Alkalihalobacterium alkalinitrilicum: one gene and its partner. Each later gene encodes a partner of the first gene's protein in a complex. Links are inferred from orthologs where the notes say so. Each region holds a gene or a part of one and is shown on either strand. Other genes may lie near its edges. The genes, in order: mecA and clpC.

The links.
Region 2: the proteins of mecA (region 1) and clpC are in contact, whole or in part, in a solved structure (PDB 3PXG), measured with the Bacillus subtilis proteins. The link is inferred for Alkalihalobacterium alkalinitrilicum from one-to-one orthologs.

Annotation. Positions count from the first base shown.
Region 1 is NZ_KV917368.1:4,939,064-4,948,241, forward strand. Bases 2,422-5,390 are described here. They hold mecA (adaptor protein MecA), read left to right. Parts: upstream 2,422-3,542; coding sequence 3,543-4,238; downstream 4,239-5,390. Other genes in these bases: spxA (transcriptional regulator SpxA), read left to right, coding at 2,422-2,444; BK574_RS23820 (TerC family protein), read right to left, coding at 2,492-3,169; cls (cardiolipin synthase), read left to right, coding at 4,479-5,390. Also shown: BK574_RS23805 (efflux RND transporter permease subunit), read right to left, coding at 1-455; BK574_RS23810 (efflux RND transporter periplasmic adaptor subunit), read right to left, coding at 452-1,678; more of spxA, read left to right, coding at 2,049-2,421; more of cls, read left to right, coding at 5,391-5,990; BK574_RS23835 (competence protein CoiA), read left to right, coding at 6,108-7,289; pepF (oligoendopeptidase F), read left to right, coding at 7,421-9,178. UniProt on the Bacillus subtilis protein: Enables the recognition and targeting of unfolded and aggregated proteins to the ClpC protease or to other proteins involved in proteolysis. Acts negatively in the development of competence by binding ComK and recruiting it to the ClpCP protease.
Region 2 is NZ_KV917368.1:3,627,503-3,636,824, forward strand. What follows is about bases 2,685-5,797. They hold clpC (ATP-dependent protease ATP-binding subunit ClpC), read right to left. Parts: upstream 5,406-5,797; coding sequence 2,964-5,405; downstream 2,685-2,963. Other genes in these bases: radA (DNA repair protein RadA), read right to left, coding at 2,685-2,693; BK574_RS17655 (protein-arginine kinase McsB), read right to left, coding at 5,425-5,797. Outside these bases: BK574_RS17635 (PIN/TRAM domain-containing protein), read right to left, coding at 1-19; DNA integrity scanning diadenylate cyclase DisA, read right to left, coding at 238-1,311; more of radA, read right to left, coding at 1,317-2,684; more of BK574_RS17655, read right to left, coding at 5,798-6,498; BK574_RS17660 (protein-arginine kinase activator protein McsA), read right to left, coding at 6,502-7,038; BK574_RS17665 (CtsR family transcriptional regulator), read right to left, coding at 7,097-7,564. UniProt on the Bacillus subtilis protein: Competence gene repressor; required for cell growth at high temperature. Negative regulator of comK expression. May interact with MecA to negatively regulate comK.

The DNA of each region.
Region 1 (9,178 bases):
CCGTCAGGTGCACTTACAGCTAGTTGGACGATTGGCAGAAGACTTGGGTCAAATCGAAGAACTTGAGGTGTTGGCACTTCATTCGGTAACGCTTCCCTAATCATATCAATTCGCTCGCGCATATTTAATGTCGCAAAATCCATATCTGTACCCCAATCAAACGCTACAAGAATCAGCGCACCACCTGTTCTTGAAGTAGAAGTCACCGATTCTACATTTGGCAAACTAGACATCATTTCTTCGATAGGTTGTGTAATAATTTGTTCAATTTCTTCAGGACCAGCTCCTTCATAAGAAGCGGTAACTGCAACGATAGGGAAGCTAAGCTCAGGAAATAAATCAACAGATAAATCTTTTAAAGAAACGATACCGAGTATGATGACTAGGCAAATGACCATACCCATCGCTACTGGTCTCAGAACAGATAGTTTAGCAATATTCATGTTATGTTTCACTCGCTTCGTATCGTAATTTGTGCACCTTCTGTTAAACGTTCTTTTCCAGTTGTGACAACCGAATCATTTACTTCAATTCCCTCAAGTACTTCAATTAGATTTCCTTCCCGTGATCCGAGTTCGACCGATTGGCGAACGACAGATGTATCAGCTACTTTATACACATAGGCTTTATTATCTTCATATAAAACACTATCGATTGGAATGACTATGGCTTCATCAATTGTGCCTAAATCAACCATTGCTGTCGCACGCATTCCACCTTTTATCAAAAGGTCAGGGTTTTCTAACTCAGCTTCAACCGTAAACGTATTCGTTTGTGGATTAATGACAGGAGATACTGTTGTAATAGAATTCGGAAACGTTTCATTGAGCCCGTTAATCGTAATATCTACATCCATACCTTGCTGAAGTTTAGATATTTGAAAACTGTTTGCAGAAAACATAGCAATAACAGGATCTAAATTAACAATGACTGCGATGGGAGAATTAGGGACAGCCATTTGTCCAACAGTGACCTCCATTTGAGCAATAATACCTGTGATGGGTGCAGTCAATTCGGTGGCTTGTAACCCTTTTTCGGCCTGTCGGACATTCTGCTTAGCGGTTTCGAGTTGGATTTCTAGTTCCATTGTATTAATCGCAGGTATTTGTTGAAGATTTCCAGCTGCTTGAGAAAGCTCCGCTTGCTTTAAACTTAACTCTAAAGAACTACGAATAAATTCAAGCAAGGCAACATCAGCATTTTCTTCATCAAGATTTTCAAGAGTGCTTCTTGTTGTATTTAACGATTGTTGCATTTCTTGTTGAAGAGTTTGTAATTGTTTTATTTCATTTTGCGCTGTCCGATTTAACTCTCTAGCTTGTTCAAGCGTTTTTTCCAATTCGGCGACCGCATTTTTTGCTTGATTCACTTGTTCTCTTGCTAACTCTGTATCTAGCGTGACTAACAATTCACCTTTTTTTACAGTGTCACCAACACTTTTATGTACATTTTTGACTTCTAGCGGTGTAACAGTAAAAAGAGGGACTTGATCTTTAGGGATCATTTGTCCATTTAATTCTAATGACTGCCGAATGGTTGATTGTTCCGCTTGTTCTACAGATACTAACAAGGATTGTCTTTCGGTACTATCACTCGTAATATCATCTGTACCACAACCTACAAAGAAGACAATGAGAAAAACGAAAACTGTGAATCGATTAAATATATATTTAATCATTATGGTCACTCCTATTATTAATCCTCAGTTTTTAAAAGTCTTATTAAAAAATTTCAATATCTATATTTTTAGTTGAAAAATGAGAGTACTTCCATATGATGTGACAATCATGTAACAACTATGTTATTTTCATTTCAATTTCCTAATTAAGAAGGAAACTTTATAAAAATCAGAGAAGTTTCAGTATGTACTTTTTAAGGCTATTGCTGTCAACAAAGCCTGTTTCCTCTATGAGCATGTTGTATAATCTATGTACATTTATTTTCAAATGGGGGTATTCAATTTAGAATTATTATTGTATAATGCTTAATGTAAGTAAAAATTAATTGTAATGATGTTGATATACATTGTTGAAGGGAGATGTCCATTTATGGTAACCCTATTAACATCACCGAGTTGTACATCTTGTAGGAAAGCTAAAGCTTGGTTAGAAGAACATGACATTCCTTTTCAGGAACGAAATATTTTTGCCGCACCACTATCCATTGATGAAGTGAAAGAGGTCGTAAGAATGACTGAGGATGGAACGGATGAAATTATTTCAACACGTTCTAAAGTCTTTCAAGATCTTGATGTTGAAGTAGAGGCTTTACCGCTTCAAACTTTATTTAAGTTAATCAGTGAAAACCCAGGTTTACTTCGTCGTCCAATTATTTTTGACGATAAAAGGTTACAAGTTGGATATAACGAGGCTGAAATTCGTCGATTCTTACCAAGGAAGGTTAGAACGTTCCACTTATTAGAAGCACAAAAGATGGTCAACTAAATATAAAAAGAGGCTGATAGTTCAGCCTCTTTTTATATTCCATTAAATTAATATTTTGTATAGAAGTATGATAATAACCCGCGTTGTTTAAAAAAGCCTGTTAAAAGAACACCGATAATGACAGCTGCTTGAAAAATAATAGTAATAATTGGATGGCTCTCGAACAAAGGTGCTAGCTGTTCTTCATGAGTGATCATTCTTCCAGCTGTAAAAGCAAGAATACCTGCACCAATGTAAATAACAAATGGAAATCTCTCAAAGAAATAGAGGATCAGTTTACTACCTAAGATAATAATAGGTACAGAAATGATTAAGCCGAAAATGACAAGTGCTGGATACCCATGCGCAGCTCCAGCAACTGCAATGACATTATCTACACCCATAATAAAGTCTGCAATGAGAATAGCCTTAACTGCACTAAATATATTGGACCCACTATGTACATTATGTTCATTGTCCATTTGAGAAATGAGATCGTAAGCGATATAAATTAACAAAGCACCACCAATCGCAAGTAAATAAGGGATTTGAAGAAGTTGAACGGCTACAAGGGTTAATGCGATACGAATAAATAGAGCTAAGCTGATACCGAGAATGATAGCTTTGTTGCGCTGTTCTTTTGGGAGATTACGACAAGCAAGAGCAACAACAATCGCATTATCTCCACCTAAAATGATATCAATACCAATGATGGTTAATAGGGAAATTATAAAATCCATATCCATTTTAAACAATCATCCTTATCTGTTTCATTGACAAAACAAACCGTAATCGCTCATAATAAGTATTTAATAATAAGCATAGCCTTAAAACAAAGGTGGAAAGGTTGTCTTATTCCTAGTCTATACGTCATAATAATAGTTCAGAACAGAAAACTGATCGGGCTGACGCACAATTCAGAAAAAAAAGTAAAATTGTCCGTTTTTTAATTTCCAATTCCGATCATTTTGTCATACAATAGAAGTAATATAGAGAAACTCTAATTTACAATACACCCTCAATGAGTAGTTGAAATTTATTAGAATTACGTCGTTTGGAAGCTATGAATATCAATTTAGAAGGCTTTCTTCTATTGATAATGTCTGGAGGGAGAGATATATGGAAATCGAAAGAGTGAATGAATCTACAGTTAAGTTTTATATTACGTATAAGGATATTGAATCCCGTGGATTTGACCGGGATGAAATTTGGTATAATCGTGAAAGAAGCGAAGAACTCTTCTTTGAAATGATGAGTGAAGCGCATGATCGAGAAGAATTTGAGCTTGAAGGACCACTGTGGATCCAAGTACAAGCTTTAGATAAAGGATTAGAAATTGTTGTAACAAGAGGTCAAATTTCAGACGGTCATGTAAAATTAGAAATTCCAGTTTCGAATGATAAAATGGCTGATTTACCAGTAGATCAAAATATAGTTGAAATGTTAGACGCTCAGTTTGGAAACGGTAATTCTGAGGAAGACATAGATGAAGACTATAATGAAATACTTGAACTTGTGATAGGTTTTGAAGATTTTGAAGATCTCATCGCCTTAAGTCATAGTTTTGTACCAGAAGGAATGGAAAATCAACTTTATCATTTTGAGGGGAAATATTACCTTCATGTTGTCTTTAATGATGACCGGTACGATGAAGATGAACAAGATGATATGTTAAGTCAAATTTTAGAGTATGGCTATGAATCTGAAATTACAATTTATCGTATTCAAGAATACGGAAAATTAGTTATGAAAGACGATGCATTAACAACTGTACGTAATTACTTTAGTTTAAAACACTCCTCAAATAATGAGTGATCGTAGTTTAGAGTTTTGATGAGGCCGACTCATAAGTGTCCTTGCTCTTCGCATATGATGATATATAGGTTATTTCTATATTCATTGTATTGTGATTAGGAGGAGTAACACTTTACATTTGAGTCAGTCTTTTTCTTTTTACATAAGTATATAAATTTAGCTAAATATTAAGTAGACCCTTAACATGTACTCAATGGTGTGTGTCTCTGCAGATGTATTAGATCGTTCAAGGAGATTATTATGAAAACAAGGTTAAATGTAATTATATTTATTTTATTGATTATCAGTGTGCTCTATTTGTTTAGGGACTATATGGAAGGATGGATCGTTGGGGCGTCTAGTATTATCTTTTCATTGTCTGCCCTTTTTATTGCGATTGTCATCTTTTTTGAGAACCGTCATCCGTCAAAGACGTTGACATGGCTAATGGTACTTGGTGTATTTCCAGTCGTTGGTTTTTTCTTTTATCTTTTGTTTGGTCAAAATCATCGAAAAAAAAGGTCATTTATTCAAAAAGCGATTCAGGATGAACAAGCATTTGAAAATATTGAAGGAAATCGGCAAATAGACGAATCACGACTTGAAAAAATGGGTGGACATCATCAATTAGTGTTTCGGTTAGCGCACCGACTAGGTAATAACCCTATATCTTTTTCAACAGAGACGAAGGTATTAACAGATGGTAAAGAAACGTTCGCACATATTTTACAAACATTAAAAATGGCAAAACGGCATATTCATCTTGTTTACTATATTGTTCGAGATGACGAACTTGGACAGGAAATTAAAGAAATTTTGATTGAAAAAGCGCAAGAAGGAGTCAAGGTTCGATTTTTATACGATGCAGTTGGTAGCTGGAAACTATCAAAAAAATATATACAAGACTTGCGGGAAGCAGGAGTGGAACTGAGGCCATTTGCTCCCGTTAAGTTACCTTATTTTACACATAAGGTTAACTATCGCAATCATAGAAAGATCGTCGTTATTGATGGCCATGTCGCCTTTGTCGGCGGGTTAAATATTGGCGATGAATATTTAGGGAAGGATCAGTATTTTGGCTATTGGAGAGATACACACTTGTATGTAAGAGGAGAAGCGGTTCGAACTTTACAACTTATCTTCTTAAAGGATTGGTACTATGTTACGAAGGAAGCTGTTTTAGATCCAGAATATTTTTCACCTGTCCTCGTTGATCGAAATGACGAAGGTGGTGTGCAACTCATATCTAGTGGACCTGATACGCAGTGGGAGGTCATTAAGAAGCTATACTTTTCAATGATTGTTTCCGCTAAAAAATCAATTTGGGTTGCATCGCCTTATTTTATTCCTGATGACGATATTTTAAGTGCATTAAAGATCGCAGCATTAAGTGGGGTAGATGTACGAATTCTAGTTCCGAATCGTCCTGATAAACGAATTGTCTTTTATGCTTCACGTTCCTATTTTCCAGAATTATTAGAAGCAGGAGTGAAGATTTACGAGTATCACCGTGGATTTATGCACAGTAAAATTGTAATTGTTGATAAGCAAATCGCTTCGATTGGAACAGCGAATATGGATATGCGGAGCTTTCATCTTAATTTTGAAGTCAACGCATTTTTATATCGTACGAAAAGTGTGACGAAGCTCGTTAGTGATTATATTTTTGATTTGGAACATTCCAATCAACTCGACTATGAAATTTTTAAGAAACGATCGATTATTCATCGTTTGTTAGAATCAACATCTAGGTTATCAAGTCCGTTATTGTAAAGGCCTTTCTCTATGGAGAAGGGTTTTTATTTTCGTTTTGTAAAATTCCAGTAAAGACAGAAGGGATTATCTCATTGCAGTAGAAGGTATTCGTGGAATATGAAAGGAGTGTGGACTTTGCTTGTAGCACATACCAATGATAAAAAGAGAATTAATTTAGTAAAGGGGTGGAATAAAGAACAATTAGAAAAACTTCGCAAGAACTTTCGCTTCGTTTGTCCCGTTTGTAAAAAGTCAGTAAGACTAAAACTAGGATCAAAAAGACGATGGCATTTTGCTCATTATGGTGAAGTCAGTTGTAATCTTGAGTTAGAAGCCGAATCAGACTATCATTTGTTAGGAAAAGAACAACTTTATCACTGGTTTATCAGCCAAAATATTCATGCGTTACTTGAACCATACTTAACTTCGATAAATCAAAGACCAGACATCCTCATTCATTATCAAAAGCGCTATTACGCAATTGAATACCAATGTTCACCGATCCCCCTTTCATTATTTGAGAAACGAACGAGGAGTTACTTGGAAAAAGATATCTTGCCTATTTGGATCTACGGCGGCAATCGACTTACTCGTAAGTCTTCAATACTATTCTCACTATCTCCGATCGAATGGGCAGCATTACAACCTCATGTTCAGCTTGATAACTTCCTACTTTATTATTGTTCCACTACGCAACAATTTTTTTCCTTACTAAATGTCTCCTCTCTTTCGTCACAATCAGCCTTATCCCAAATAAAAATCACACGGCTCCAAGATTGTTCTTTTGCATCGTTATTAGGTAACGTTGATGTTTATGACGATAACTGGAAGTTATATTGGATTACAATAAAAAAGAAATGGCGTTATAGTGTGACGCCTTATCCAAGTCGGACGCAAAAATATTTTAATGACTATTGTTTACAGCGCAAGATCTCTCCTTGGTTATATCCGATTGAAGCAGGATGGCCAACGAAACACCATCAATGGTTTGAAACTTCTCCACATATATGGCAAACATTCATCCTTATCTACCTATTAAATTTTCCTCTTGAATACAAATTTACTTTTCAAGATGTATATCGATACTTAAAAGAGTTGGTAAAAACGAACATCTGTAGAATTAGATCGCTCCCATATTATGAGGGACATTTTTCGTATGCGATTATGTCTTATTTACAACTCCTCCTTCATTCTGGTTTTATTAAAAGGAATAAAACTAAAGAATTTTTTAGAGTAAAAGAGATCAAATATCCACAGTCTATCGAAGAAGCGATTAAAAGAGACGAAGAGTTTGTTAAGAATGTAAAAATTAATTAAATATTAATGGGTAAATAAAGGAATGTTATTATCCATATAGAACGTATATTAAGTAGAGATAACAATCATCCTTTTAGTGATTATGTAATCACTGTAAAAAAGGAATTAGAGAAACAATGGAGGTATAAATTATGGCAAAAGCTACAAAATCATTACCGAAACGTGAGGAAATTGATAAAGAATTAACATGGGATTTAGAAGCGATATTTGCAACAGATGAAGAGTGGGAAAAAGAGTTTTCAAATATAAGTAATGCCTTACCACAATTAGCAAAATATAAAGGAACATTAGGACAATCGGCTGAACAGTTGTACGAAGCATTGCAACAGCAAGATGACCTTTCATTAAAATTATATCAACTTTATACATATGCGCATATGCGTTATGACCAAGATACAACAAATTCGTTTTATCAAGGCTTAAATGATCGTGCTCAAGGATTAGCTGCAAAGTTTGGTCAAACAGCATCCTATATGACTCCTGAAATTTTATCTATCCCAGAAGAAACGCTAGGCCAATTTATAGCGCAGCATGAAGGGTTAAAATTATATAAACATGCATTAGAGGAGCTTAATGAAAGTCGTCCACACGTCTTAACAGAAGCAGAAGAAGCTATTCTTGCTCAAGCAGCAGAGGCACTTAAAACTCCTAGTTCTACATTTGGTAGCTTAAACAATGCAGACTTGAAGTTCCCGACAGTAACCGACGAGAAAGGTGAAGAGATTGAAATTACACACGGACGCTTTATCCGCTTTTTAGAATCGTCAGACCAAAGAGTAAGAAGGGACGCTTTCAAGGCTGTTTATGAAACCTATGATAAATTTAAAAATACGTTTGCAAGTACTTTGAGCGGGCAAGTGAAGAAGGACATTTTCTATGCGAATGTGCGAAAATATGATTCAGCGAGACAGGCAGCTTTAAGTAAAAATCATATTCCTGAAATTGTTTACGACCAATTAGTGTCAACGATTAATGATCACCTGCATTTACTACATCGCTACGTTAAGCTACGTAAAAAAGTGTTAGGTGTTGATGAACTCCATATGTATGATTTGTATACACCACTTGTTAAAGATGTACAAATGGAAGTCCCTTACGAAGAAGCAAAGGATTTGGTATTAAAAGGTGTTGCTCCTTTAGGAGAAGATTATGTGAACATCATTAAAGAAGGATACGAAAAACGTTGGATCGATGTTGAGGAGAATGTAGGTAAGCGAAGTGGAGCCTATTCTTCAGGAGCATACGGAACGATGCCATATATTTTAATGAACTGGCAAGATAATGTGAACAATCTATTTACATTAGCTCATGAAATCGGACATTCTTGTCATAGTTACTATACGCGAGAAAACCAACCTTATCCGTATGGCGACTATACCATCTTTGTTGCAGAAGTAGCTTCTACTTTAAACGAGGCTTTGCTCAATGATTATTTACTTAAGACGACCGATGATAAAAAGAAGAAGCTTTATTTATTAAATCACTTTTTAGAGGGCTTTAGAGGGACTGTGTTTAGACAAACGATGTTTGCGGAGTTTGAACAGAGCATTCATGAAAAAGCGGCAGCAGGTGAAGCGCTGACGCCAGAGTTATTAACGAAAACGTATTATGATTTAAATGTGAAATATTTTGGCGATGAAATTACAATTGACGAAGAAATTGGTTTAGAATGGGCGCGTATTCCTCACTTCTATTACAATTTCTATGTGTATCAATATGCAACAGGTTATAGTGCAGCAACTGCTTTATCTAAACAAATTTTAGAAGAAGGGCAGCCAGCGGTGGATCGATATTTGGAATTCTTGAAAGCTGGAAGTTCAGATTACCCAATTCAAGTTCTTCAAAAAGCAGGCGTAAATATGACATCTGCCGAACCAATCAAACAAGCT
Region 2 (9,322 bases), 1.3 Mb from region 1 along the record:
GGACTATTCGTTTTAGCATGATTTCACCTCCTTTTATTATTATAGACAAACTTTTAAATTTGAAACGTAGCATATTACATTTTCCACAAAATCACACAATAGTTACTTAGTATATAGTATACAAATAACCGTAACAGATATTATTGTTAAATGTCAATTTAAAACTTTCTATTATATAACTTTACATTCTTTTCGTCAATAATTTACAGCGAATTTTCTTTTTTTGTCGAAATAAATTTATATATGTCGATCAATAAATAATTGTTCTTGGATACGATTTAAACCTTGCTTAATCATTTTTGCTCGCGCTTCGCCGATTCCTTCTACTTCATCTAATTCTTTAATAGACGCAACCATAATATGACTTAAATTTTCGTATGTTTCGATTAAGTTTTCTATAACTAAGGATGGTAGACGCGGAATTTTGTAAAGAATGCGGTATCCTCTCGGACAAACGGTTTGTTCTTGTATGTTAAAGTTTTTTGAGTAACCTAATAACTTTACAACAAGTTGTTCGTCTAACAACTCTTCGTTCGATAGTTTCTGTAAATCTCTTAATGTTTCAAAAGCATCTTGTGAACGTTCTTTAACATAGTCTTTTAATAAGAGAAGCGCTTCTCTCTCAATGTTTGCAACAAGTTCATTTAGTTGCATAGTAATTAAACGGCCTTCACTTCCGAGCTCATTCACATAGTTCAAGATCTCGTTTTTTATTCGTAACACCATTTGAACTCGATGAATGACTTGAAATACTTCTTGAAAAGTAACCAGTTCTTCAAACTCTAACGCCCCTAAGTTAGTAATTCCTTGATCTAGTACTGTTTTGTATTTCTCAAGTGTTTGAATTGCTTGATTTGCTTTTGTGAGGATGACACCAATATCTCTTAGTGAATAGCGGTGTTCACCTTGGTATAAAGTTATTACATTACGACGTTGTGATATGGAAATAACTAATTTGCCTGTTTGTTTTGCTACTCGTTCTGCAGTCCGATGTCGAATTCCTGTTTCATTAGAAGAAATCGAGTTATTCGGATTTAATTGTGTGTTTGCATATAATATTCGTTTACCATCTTCACTTAAAATGATTGCCCCGTCCATTTTAGCAAGCTCATATAAATAGGCTGGAGAAAACTCACAATCGATAAAGAAACCGCCGTCTACTATATTTTGCATTTCTGCATTATGCCCTAAGACAATCAATCCACCTGTATTCGCTCGAAGTACATTATCAATACCCTCTCTTAATTTGGTGCCAGGTGCTACTAGTTTCAAAACACCCGTGATAAAGGTACCCTTTTTCCGCTCTTCCATCTTTTTCAGCCTCCTAGTGCAACATCTAAAGCATCTTCAAGTGTTTCTACACCAATGACTTGAATATTTTTGGGGATGGTCCACCCTCCAATATTTTTTTGAGGAATGATTGCTCTTTGAAAACCAAGTTTGGCCGCTTCATTTACTCGTTGCTCAATCCGTGCTACTCGTCTCACTTCTCCTGTTAACCCTACCTCCCCAATCATCACATCCGTTGGTTGAGTGGATTGATTTCGAAAACTTGAAGCAATACTTAGAGCAATAGCTAAATCAACTGCTGGTTCATCTAAACGAACGCCACCGGCAACATTTAAATATGCATCTTGATTTTGTAGAAGTAATCCTACCCGCTTTTCTAATACAGCCATTAATAAAGATACACGGTTATGGTCAATCCCAGTCGCCATTCTTCTAGGATTACCAAAGCTTGTTGGGGATACGAGGGCTTGAATTTCGACTAACACTGGTCTCGTGCCTTCCATTGAAGCTACAACAGTCGATCCTGCAGCTCCTTCTGTTCGTTCTTCTAAAAAAATTTCAGATGGATTAATGACTTCTTCCAAGCCACCTTCCTTCATCTCAAAGATACCAATTTCATTTGTCGAGCCAAACCGATTTTTTACTGCTCTTAATATTCGATACGTATGATGTCTTTCTCCTTCAAAATAAAGAACAGAATCGACCATATGCTCTAATAATTTAGGTCCAGCAATCGAACCTTGTTTGGTAACGTGTCCAACAATAAAAATGGCAATCCCTTTTGTTTTCGCAATACGCATGAATGCAGCTGTACACTCTCTAACTTGTGAAACACTTCCAGGTGCCGACGTGACATCCTGTTGAAACACTGTTTGAATGGAATCAATGACCACCAGTGTCGGTTGAATATCATTAATAGCTTTTTCAATATAATCAACGTCGGTTTCAGACAGGACATACAATTGATCAGCTAAAACACCTAAACGATCTGCCCTTAACTTCGTTTGTTTCATCGATTCTTCACCCGAAATATACAGTACTTTATAAGAATTTTTCGCAAGTTGGTAGGATAGTTGTAGTAGGATCGTCGATTTCCCTATTCCTGGATCTCCTCCAACTAATACGAGTGACCCTGGAACAATACCTCCACCTAGCACACGGTTTAGTTCTTTCATATCTGTACTAATTCTTTCCTCAAGTTCATTTTCTACTTTCGTAATTGGTTGTGGCTTCACAGACGTTTCAGAACGCTCTCCTGTTACAAAGCTTCTCCCTTTTGTTGCAGTTTCAATAAACTCTTCAACCATTGAATTCCAACTATGACACCCTGGACATTTTCCCATCCACTTCGTCGACTCGTAGCCACATTCTTGACATACAAATTTCGTTTTCTTTTTCGCCATTCTGTTCCCCTCTTTATAACCTACTCGTATAGTAATTGTATCATGAATGGTTTTTAGAAAAACATGAGTATCGTTAAGCACGATGAACCCCATTGTTTTCCTCATTAATTTCTGCATATAGCCATAATCAATCTTTATGGATTATGTTTACGATTGAAAAGGAACTGAAGGAGCAACTCCCCCAGTTCCTTACTTAAACAGTGTGCAAAAGATAAACAAAAGGGCTAAAGAAAATTAGAATTCCTTCCTCAGACTTTATAAAATCCCTTTTTATACTTGAGCACTTTCTTTTGTTTCTACAAAAAGCTCATTATCTTTAACATCGATAATCGCTTTTTGCCCCTTTTTGATCATACCCTTTAATAATTCTTCGGATAGACGATCTTCTACTTGTTTTTGGAGTGCTCTTCGCAATGGTCGCGCCCCATATTCTGGGTCAAACCCTTCATCTGAAATCTTATCTTTTGCAGCCTCGGTTAATTCGAACTGAATTCCCTGCTCAGCAAGACGCTTTTCTAATTGCTCAGCCATTAAAGTAATGATTTCACGAATATGTTTCTTTTCAAGCGAGTGGAAGACGATGATTTCATCGATACGATTTAAAAATTCTGGACGGAAGCTATTTTTTAGCTCACTCATCACTTTACCTTTCATATCTTTATATTCTTGTTCTTCACTATCAACAGTGAACCCTAATGATTTATTTTTACGTAACGTACTTGCTCCAACGTTTGACGTCATAATGACGGCTGTATTTCTAAAATCTACCGTACGTCCTTTCGAGTCGGTTAAACGACCATCTTCTAACACTTGTAACAAAATATTAAATACTTCTGGATGTGCCTTTTCAATCTCGTCTAATAAGATAACTGAGTACGGACGACGGCGAACTTTCTCTGTTAATTGTCCGCCATCTTCATGCCCAACATAGCCTGGAGGTGAACCTACTAAACGGCTTGTTGCGTGTTTTTCCATATACTCAGACATGTCAATACGGATAAACGCATCTTCATCACCAAATAACGTTTCTGCTACTGCACGAGCAAGTTCTGTTTTACCAACACCTGTTGGTCCTAAGAAAATAAATGATCCAATAGGACGCTTCGGATCTTTTAAGCCTGCACGTGCCCTGCGAACCGCCTTAGAAATCGATTTAACAGCTTCTTCTTGACCAATGACGCGTTGATGAAGAATTTCTTCCATTCGAAGAAGACGGTCGGTTTCCTCTTCTACTAGTTTCGATACAGGAATTCCTGTCCAACTCGTCACAACTTGTGCAATATCTTCGACTGTAACTTCTGTATTTTCTTGCCCTTGCTTCTTTTTCCACTCATTTTTCATAGTATCTAATTCTTCTCGTAAACGTTGTTCTGAGTCACGTAATGAAGCTGCCTTTTCAAACTCTTGACTTTGTACTGCAGCATCTTTTTCTTTTCGTGTTTCTTCTAATCTTCCTTCAAGTTCTTTTAAGTTCGGTGGTGCTGTATAAGAACGAAGGCGAACTTTTGATGCAGCTTCATCGATTAAATCAATTGCTTTATCAGGTAAAAATCGATCAGAGATATAGCGATCGGAAAGTTTAACCGCCTCTTCAATTGCAGAGTCTGTAATGGTCACACGATGATGCGCTTCATAACGGTCACGTAAGCCTTTTAAAATTTGAATGGATTCATCATTTGTCGGTTCATTAACTTGGATCGGTTGGAAACGACGCTCTAAAGCAGCATCTTTTTCGATATATTTACGATATTCGTCTAATGTTGTTGCACCGATACATTGTAATTCTCCACGAGCAAGGGATGGCTTTAATATGTTTGAAGCATCAATTGCTCCCTCTGCTCCCCCTGCTCCAATTAATGTGTGGAGTTCGTCAATAAATAGAATAACATTACCAGCTTGACGAATTTCATCCATCACTTTTTTCAAGCGATCTTCAAATTCACCACGATATTTTGTACCTGCTACCACAGTACCCATATCTAATGTCATAACGCGTTTATTTCGTAGGGTTTCTGGAACCTCGTTATTAATAATCGCTTGCGCTAATCCTTCAGCAATCGCCGTTTTACCAACACCAGGTTCTCCAATAAGAACTGGGTTATTTTTTGTACGCCGGCTAAGTACTTGGATCACACGCTCAATTTCTTTACTTCGACCAATAACAGGATCCAATCCTTCTTCTTTAGCAATTGCCGTTAAATCACGAGCTAGACTATCTAATGTTGGTGTATTGGCATGAGCGGTAGTGCCAGACTGTTGATTACCACCCGAAGCCTCGCTACTTCCAAGTAGTTGAAGAACTTGTTGACGTGCTTTGTTTAAGCTAACACCTAAGTTGTTTAAAACACGTGCTGCTACTCCTTCTCCTTCACGTATTAATCCCAATAGGATGTGTTCAGTTCCTACATAAGAGTGACCTAACTTTCGTGCCTCATCCATAGAAAGTTCAATCACCTTTTTTGCACGAGGAGTATAGTGAATAGTCTTCGTACCTTCTTGACCAGTCCCAATTAGCGTCTCTACTTCATTTTGAATTTTATCTGAACCTAAACCCAGGGCTTGAAGTGCTTTAGCTGCAATGCCTTCTCCTTCACGAATAAGTCCTAACAGTATATGTTCAGTCCCAATATTGTTGTGACCTAGACGAATTGCTTCTTCCTGTGCTAAGGCTAATACTTTCTGTGCTCTTTCAGTAAATCTTCCAAACATCATATTCAACACACCTCCAAGATTATTTCTGTACGTCTTCAAGTTTAAGACGTTCTCTAATTAATGCTGCTCTTCGCTCATCCCTCTGATTTGGAGAAAGCGTTTCCCCGGCGAACTGCTGTAAAAATCCTGGTTGCGTTAAGATCATAAGTTCATTAAGGATATTGCCTGATATACCGTTAATTAAACCTAAGTAAATCCCTAATCTTACATCGGATAGTCGTTGTGCCGCTTCCTTTGTTTCCATAATTCTACTATTCGATAGAATTCCAAAGGAACGAAACACGCGATCTTCTAATTGGATTTTAGACGATTGTAAGAGCATCTCTCTCGCTGCTCGTTCTTGTTGAATCAATTGAATAACCACAGCACGTAAGTCTTCGACAATATCTTGTTCTGATTTTCCAAGTGTCATTTGATTGGAAACCTGAAACAAGTTACCTAGCGCTTCACTGCCCTCGCCATAAATTCCTCGAACGACTAGTCCTAATTGATTGATCGCTGGTAATATTTTAGTCAATTGCTGTGTCATGACTAATGCAGGTAAGTGCATCATTACTGAAGCTCTTAAACCTGTGCCAACATTTGTTGGACAACTAGTTAAGTAACCCCTCTTTTCATCAAAGGCGTAGGTCAGTTTTTCTTCAATCCAATCATCTAATCCACTGGCCAAAACAAGCCCCTCATTTAGTTGAAATCCAGAAAATAAACATTGGATTCGTAAATGATCTTCTTCGTTAATCATAATGCTAACGGATTCATCCTCACTCAAAAGAACTGCACCATGTTTTGATTCTTCTGATAAATGAGGACTAATTAAATGCTTCTCAACTAATACTTTCTTAACATTTGCTTTTAAATCATCCATTGGAAGAAGTTCTAGTGGTCCTATAAAGTTATAAGGGCTTTTTAATAAATTTGTACTAATGTGGTTAACAATTAAATTTGCTTCCTCCATAGTAGCTAAAATTGGGAACGTAAAATCTTTTAGGTTTCTAGCTAATCTTATTCGACTACTTAACACAATATCCGAATCTGGACCATCTTTTTTCATCCAAGGACTAATAGCTTCACTAATAAAACGTTCAAGTGACATTTATTACTCCTCCCCTTGGTTGAACACAGATTTTTCCAAAGTACGAATTTGGTCTCTTACAATAGCTGCTTCTTCAAATTCTTCTTTAGTAATGTGGCGTTGTAAAGCCTCTTTCAAGGAGTTAATTTTCCTCCGAACTTCAATCGTACCACCAATTCTTTTCGGGATTTTTCCTGAATGAGTATGATTACCACTATGGACTTTCTTTAAAATGGGATCTAATTTATCACTAAATGTCTCATAACATGTTGCACAACCAAATCGGCCTGTACGGACAAACTGTTCATAGGACATTTTACATTTGTCACAGGTCAGAGACTGTTTTGATGAGGCTCCTGATGTATGCCCTTTTGAAATCGGTTGTTCAAAGTTTAATAAACCTGATAATAGTTGGTGAATAGAAAAGCTATTTGACCCAGGAAAATACTCACCTTTTTCTTTCGCACAATGTTCACATATATGAAATTCTGTTTTTTCACCGTTAATTATTTTAGTGAAGTGTAAAGTGGCAGGACGTTGATTGCATTCCTGACAAATCATTTGACCACCTCTCCCTTTAAAACATTAAGTATGGACGTGTTGTGAAAGAAAAAACTAGTTAATCTCGATATTTTAAAGTTTGGAGCATTGATTTAAGAACATTTGCTCGAATATAATCACGCAGTACGGGGTTCGTTGTATTAAATAATGAATGATCAACTACACTATACATTAAATTCGCTTCCCGTTTAGATACTGCCCCTTCTTCGTATAGTCTCGAGATTAAGGCTTCGGCATGGACTTGACTCACCCTATCACCTATAAGTTGCATCATTTGTTCGAAGAGATCTGCTTGGTTATGCGCTTTGACTTTTATTATTCGAATGTACCCGCCTCCACCGCGTTTACTTTCAACAATATAGCCTTTTTCAATTGTAAAGCGTGTACTGATCACATAATTGATTTGTGATGGAACACATTGAAAGCGTTTGGCTAACTCACTTCGTTTAATTTCTATTAGCTCTCCATCACTATTCGTTAGAATATTTTTTAAATACTGCTCAATAATATCTGAGGTATTCCTCATCATGCCCCCCTCCTTGACTTTGACTATCTTTGACTATCTTTATTATAAAAAAAATAACTGAGAGTTGCAAACACATACACCTAATATTATTGCCCATTTTTTTCATTTCATTCGATTTATGTATGTAAGAATACTTTCGAGGCGAACCCTTAAAAATCCTCTTTTAAAGTAGACAAAAATACATCGCCCTTTGTTGGTTCTCCCTCTATGGAAGTTGATATTTTGTTGAATTTCGTTTGGTCTTATCAATAAGTTTTACTTTTTGTCACAACTCGGTAAAATTTTTTTCTCAATTCCATCTTTTCTGTCACAATTTTTTGACTGCCTAAACTGATTGAATATCATTTAATTACTGTACACTTCGTTGTTTTCTACTTTCCTTCGTAACTCGGCGTCTCTTTGAGCTAAAAGCTCTTCATCTCCTGTAGCTTATTCATGTTTTTTCACAAAAAAAAGGCACAACCCACATGGGATTGTGCCTGGTGTCTAGCGACGTCCTACTCTCACAGGGGGAAGCCCCCAACTACCATCGGCGCTGAAGAGCTTAACTTCCGTGTTCGGCATGGGAACGGGTGTGACCTCTTCGCTATCGCCACTAGACTTATAAAATTGTGATAAGCTTCGCATTTCTTCGTTGGCTGCGCTCCCTGCGTTGCTCATGTACCCTTCAAACGTACATTCCGCTACTCGTGAACTTGCTGCCTCGAACTACTCGCTTCTAACAATTTCCTATTAGGATTTTTGATAAGCTGCGAATTTCTTCGTCAGTTTCAATTCTTGCGGTGTTCCGACGTACAGGATGTACTAGTGCCGACGTTGTCACAGGACGTGACGAACTTAGTCGGTTACCTTTCCGATACGCTCCACTCCTCAGAATTTCACTTCCTCGAACTTCTTGCTTCTGAAAATCCTTTTTTAAGTTGTGATAAGCTTCGAAGTTCTTCGATGCTTATGATTGAGAGTCATTCTCTCAAAACTGGATAATGTACTAGAAGAATATCAACGCTTTATGTTTTGGATAAGCCCTCGACCGATTAGTATCTCTCAGCTCCACGTGTCACCACGCTTCCACCCGAGACCTATCAACCTCATCATCTCTAAGGGGTCTTACTTACTTAACGTAATGGGAAATCTCATCTTGAGGGGGGCTTCACGCTTAGATGCTTTCAGCGCTTATCCCGTCCACACGTAGCTACCCAGCTATGCTCCTGGCGGAACAACTGGTACACCAGCGGTGTGTCCATCCCGGTCCTCTCGTACTAAGGACAGCTCCTCTCAAATTTCCTACGCCCACGACGGATAGGGACCGAACTGTCTCACGACGTTCTGAACCCAGCTCGCGTACCGCTTTAATGGGCGAACAGCCCAACCCTTGGGACCTACTTCAGCCCCAGGATGCGATGAGCCGACATCGAGGTGCCAAACCTCCCCGTCGATGTGGACTCTTGGGGGAGATAAGCCTGTTATCCCCAGGGTAGCTTTTATCCGTTGAGCGATGGCCCTTCCATGCGGAACCACCGGATCACTAAGCCCGACTTTCGTCCCTGCTCGACTTGTAGGTCTCGCAGTCAAGCTCCCTTATGCCTTTGCACTCTACGAATGATTTCCAACCATTCTGAGGGAACCTTTGGGCGCCTCCGTTACTGTTTAGGAGGCGACCGCCCCAGTCAAACTGCCCACCTGACACTGTCCCTGAACCGGATCACGGTTCGAGGTTAGAACTTCAATACAGCCAGGGTAGTATCCCACCGACGCCTC